DNA from 2 places in the Uliginosibacterium sp. 31-12 genome. Region 1 is predicted to be linked to the other one. Evidence: predicted binding sites of a transcription regulator. Region 1 holds the regulator's gene; the other holds the start of a gene.
What was found. Region 1 encodes FNR, which switches genes on or off when oxygen is low (the NO sensors DNR and NnrR bind a similar motif). Its sites were predicted from a motif close to TTGANCTAGNTCAA; they were not measured.
Positions count from the first base shown of each region.

Region 1 (2,200 bases):
TGGCTTCAGCTTTCCGCTTGCTGCGCTCCAATAGCCTGATCTGGCATTACTACGTGCACGGTTATTTGTATGGAGAGAAGCCACCTGCTTTTGATGTGCTGTATTGGAACATGGATACCACGCGTATGCCGGCCACCATGCATGCCTGGTATCTCAATGAGCTATATCTGCATAATCGTTTGATCGAGCGTGATGCCTTGACGGTGGGTGGGCAGCTTATCGATCTGGAGCGCATCGAACAGCCCCTGTATTCCGTGGGGGCTGAGGATGATCATATCGCCCCCTGGAAACAGACTTTTCGGATCATGAATTTTGTGCGCGGGCCAAAGCGCTATGTGCTTTCCAGTTCCGGGCACATTCTTGGGATCGTCAATCCAGTGATTACGCCGCCGAAGCGCCGCTTCCGGGCTGATCATGTCCACCGTACCGATTCACCGGAAAAGTGGTTGGCCCGCGCAGAGTGGCAGTCTGGGTCATGGTGGGAGGATTGGGCGGCTTGGCTGGCGCCACACTCCGGAGTCTTGCGTCCGGCTCCGCAGGCCGTGAGTCTTGCACCCAAAAGCCTTGGGGCTGCTCCTGGCCGGTACGTGCTGGAAACCTGAGACGCCAGCGCCTTTGGCAGGCACTGAGAACTCAGCGGTCAGCTCGGAGCGTGGTTCAGGAGTGCCTTGAGGCCATCCGCATTAAGGATGCGGATATGTTTCTGTTGAACACCGATCAGGCCTTCGTCGTGGAACTTTGAGAAGGCACGGCTCACGGTTTCCAGCTTGAGGCCAAGATAGGAGCCGATTTCTTCGCGAGTCATGCGCAGGTGGAATTCCGAGGCGGAATAGCCACGCACACGCATGCGCTGAGAAAGGTTCAGCAGAAAAGCGGCAATACGTTCTTCAGCGCGCATCGACCCCAGCAGGATCATCAGGCTTTGGTCACGTACGATCTCGCGGCTCATGAACTTGTGGAACTGCTGCTGCAACGATTTGATGTCGCGCGTCAGGTCTTCCAGCTGATCGTAGGGCATCACGCAGACTTCACTGTCTTCCAGTGCAGTTGCATTGCAGACGTGATGGTCATTGCTGATCCCATCCATGCCCAAGATCTCGCCGGCCATCTGAAAACCGGTTACTTGTTCGAGACCTTCCTCGGTGAGGATGTCGGTCTTGAAAAATCCGGTACGGATGGCGTACATCGCCTCAAAGGCATCACCGGCACGGTAGAGCTGCTGGCCGCGCTTGAGCTTGCGCTTCACGACCAGTTCGTCGAGCTTGTGCAGATCCGCGTCATCCAGACCGACGGCAAGGCACAACTCGCGCAGGTTGCATTGACTGCAGGCGATGCGCATAGCAGGGGGCAGGGGCTTGGTTACTTTTTGATCCACCCTTGAAGTGTACCCTGCGAATTGATCAGCATCAACGTTTTTGGGGTATAAGTCTGCGATCTTGGCTGATTAACTCAAAAGAAATCGAATCGTGCTCCAGACGATCCAGTTCGACCCCGACATGATCCGCCGGTTTGACGTGCCGGGCCCGCGCTATACCTCATACCCTACGGCAGACCGCTTTCTGGCCGAATTTACGCCGGAAAGCCAGGTTGGGCACCTTGCGCGCCTCTCAACGCCGCAGGGTACTCGCCCGTTGTCGCTGTATTTCCACATCCCCTTCTGTAACACCATCTGCTACTACTGTGCCTGTAACAAGGTGATCACCAAGGATCACTCACGTTCGGCGAAGTACATTGACTATCTTGAACGCGAGATGGCCATGCAGGCAGCCTTGCTGCCGGCTCCTCGGCCGGTGGCCCAGATGCACTGGGGCGGTGGTACTCCTACGTTCCTGCAGCCGGAGGAGATCCTTCGTCTGATGAGCGCGATCCGGCAGCATTTCACGCTGCAGGCAGAAGGGGAGTTCTCCATTGAGGTTGATCCGCGCAAGGTGAGCGCCGAGACCGTGGCCTTGCTCGCGCGTGAAGGCTTTAACCGCATGAGTGTGGGGGTTCAGGACTTCGATCCGAAGGTGCAAGCGGCCGTAAATCGTCGCCAGAGCGTCGAGGAAACCCGGTTGGTGATCGATGCTGCGCGTGCGGAGGGTTTTCGTTCGATCAGTGTGGATCTGATTTATGGTTTGCCACACCAGAGTGTGGAGGGCTTCGGCCGTACCCTGGATACGGTTCTGGCGATGCAGCCGGATCGGCTGGCGCTCTATAA
Region 1 covers NZ_JAUOOA010000001.1:58,746-60,945, forward strand. Annotated here, with positions in the region: gene Q3Y64_RS00275 (alpha/beta hydrolase) at 1-602, shown strand, start outside; gene fnr (fumarate/nitrate reduction transcriptional regulator Fnr) at 641-1,339, opposite strand; gene hemN (oxygen-independent coproporphyrinogen III oxidase) at 1,467-2,200, shown strand, end outside.

Region 2 (2,200 bases), on a different contig from region 1:
AGCCGCGTGTGGTGACGCTCACCCAGGCGACCGAGCTGGGCACCTTGTATCGCCCCGAGCAGATCGCGGCGATCAGCGAGCGGGCGCGCCAGTATGGCCTGCGCGTGCACATGGATGGCGCGCGCTTTGCCAATGCGGTGGCCTCGCTGGCGGTGAAGCCGGCGGACATCACCTGGCGTGCCGGCGTGGATGTGCTGTGCTTCGGCGGCACCAAAATGGGTTTGCCGGTGGGTGAGGCGGTGGTGTTCTTCGACCGGCGCCTGTCCGAAGATTTCGCCTATCGCTGCAAACAGGCCGGCCAGCTGGCGTCCAAGATGCGTTTTCTGGCTGCGCCCTGGCTGGGCATGCTGGAGGATGGTGCCTGGCTGCGCCGTGCCGCGCATGCCAATGCGATGGCCGAGCGTCTCTCGCGTGGGCTGGCAGACTTGCCGGGGCTGCGCCTGATCGCGCCAACTGAGGCCAATGGTGTGTTCGTGGACTTGCCGGCCGAGGTCGCGGCGGGCCTGCGTCGGCGTGGCTGGCGCTTCTACGATTTCATCGGTAGTGCGGCACGCTTCATGTGCGCCTGGGATATCGAGGCGGAAACCGTGGATGCGCTGCTGGAGGATGCACGTTCCCTGTGTGAGGCTTGAGCTTTCCCTGCGGGAAAGCGTGTAGGGGCAATTCCCATTCTTGCGAAAAGGTCTTTTTGATTAAGATCAACTCCGCAATTTGAGGGGCGCGGAGAGGGGCGTGCAGGAGCGCCCTTCTTCAGCGACGGAAATGTTTGCCCAACCTACAGAGGAGAGACTCATGAACAAGAAGATGCTGGCGGCCGTGTTTGCCCTGCTGGCGGCTACGGCCATGCCTGCCGCACATGCCGAGGAGAGCCCGTGGTTGCTGCGGGTGCGCGCGGTCTATGTTGATTTCGATAACAAGCAGTCCGACGGTTTGCCGCTGGGGGGCTCGACCGCCATTGAGGCGAAGAGCCGCTGGATTCCTGAGTTCGATATCAGCTACTTCTTCACCAAAAATATCGCCACCGAACTGGTGCTGACTTATCCGCAGGAAGTCGACATCAAGGTGGGGGGCAGCAAGCAGGGCACGATCAAGGCCTTGCCGCCTTCGCTGCTGCTGCAGTACCACTTCACTGATCTGGGGGCTTTCAAGCCTTATCTTGGGCTGGGCCTGAACTACACCCTGTTCTCGGATCGCAGCAATATCCTTGGCGGGGCGGCCGAAGTCGAAAGTTCCAGTATCGGGCTGGCGGCTCAAGCGGGGCTTGACTTTGCCCTGAGCCGGAACTGGTCATTGAACCTGGATGTGAAATACCTCCAGATGGATACCGACGTGAAAGTGGGCGGCACCAAGGTTGGCAATGTGGGTCTGAACCCGATCACCTGGGGCCTCGGGGTGGGTTACCGCTTCTGAATGCTCTTTTGTCTGAGACTAGAAAGGCGCCTGCGGGCGCCTTTTTGCATGCCGGCGGATGGGCTTGAGGGTGTGTGCGTTGCTGTTGCAGTGAGGATTGACGCAGACTTGAGGGTGACCACGGATGATCGTGCCGGGGGCTTTGGGAACGGACCACTCGATGATATTCACTCCGCGACAACGCTTCATTGCCCTGGCGAGCTTGGGTTATGCCGTTTTTGCGCTGGCCTGGATCTTCCTGTCCGACCAGTTGCTGGCCGAGCTCACCGATTCGTCGCGCATCGTCTGGCTGTCGACAGCCAAGGGCGTGGCTTTCGTGTTCATTACCACGGCCATGCTGTTTTTCGCCTTACGTGCCGTGCCGGCCGCTGATGCGCTGCGCGCGGTGGCAACGCCGATGAATGGCTTGCGCCCACTGCTGGGGTGGCCCCGCTGGCTGCAATATGGATTTGCCCTTGTCTCCAGCCTGAGCTTTGCCTTCATGCACTTCAGCCTGGCGCATGGCCCGGAGACACCGGTTTTGCAGATCCTGATCTTGCCGATCATTGTCAGCGCGGCCATTGGTGGCCTGTGGCCGGGTTTGTGGGCCACGGTCCTGGGGGCGAGTGCTTCCCTTTTGTTGATGCCGCCGGAGGCTGCGGCCCAGTTGCTGTCCATCCCGAGTGAAAAGCTGCGCTGGGTTTTTCTACTCGCTAATGGCCTGCTGATCAGCGTGTTATGCGAAACCCTGCATCGCGCCTGGTTCCGTCTCGAAGCCAGCCGGAGCACCCAGGCTGCGATCCTGCGCAGC
Region 2 covers NZ_JAUOOA010000011.1:65,583-67,782, reverse strand. Annotated here, with positions in the region: gene Q3Y64_RS17715 (low specificity L-threonine aldolase) at 1-632, shown strand, start outside; gene Q3Y64_RS17710 (OmpW family protein) at 793-1,410, shown strand; gene Q3Y64_RS17705 (EAL domain-containing protein) at 1,571-2,200, shown strand, end outside.
Region 2: the regulator FNR is predicted to act here: its motif matches at 689-702, upstream of Q3Y64_RS17710 (OmpW family protein).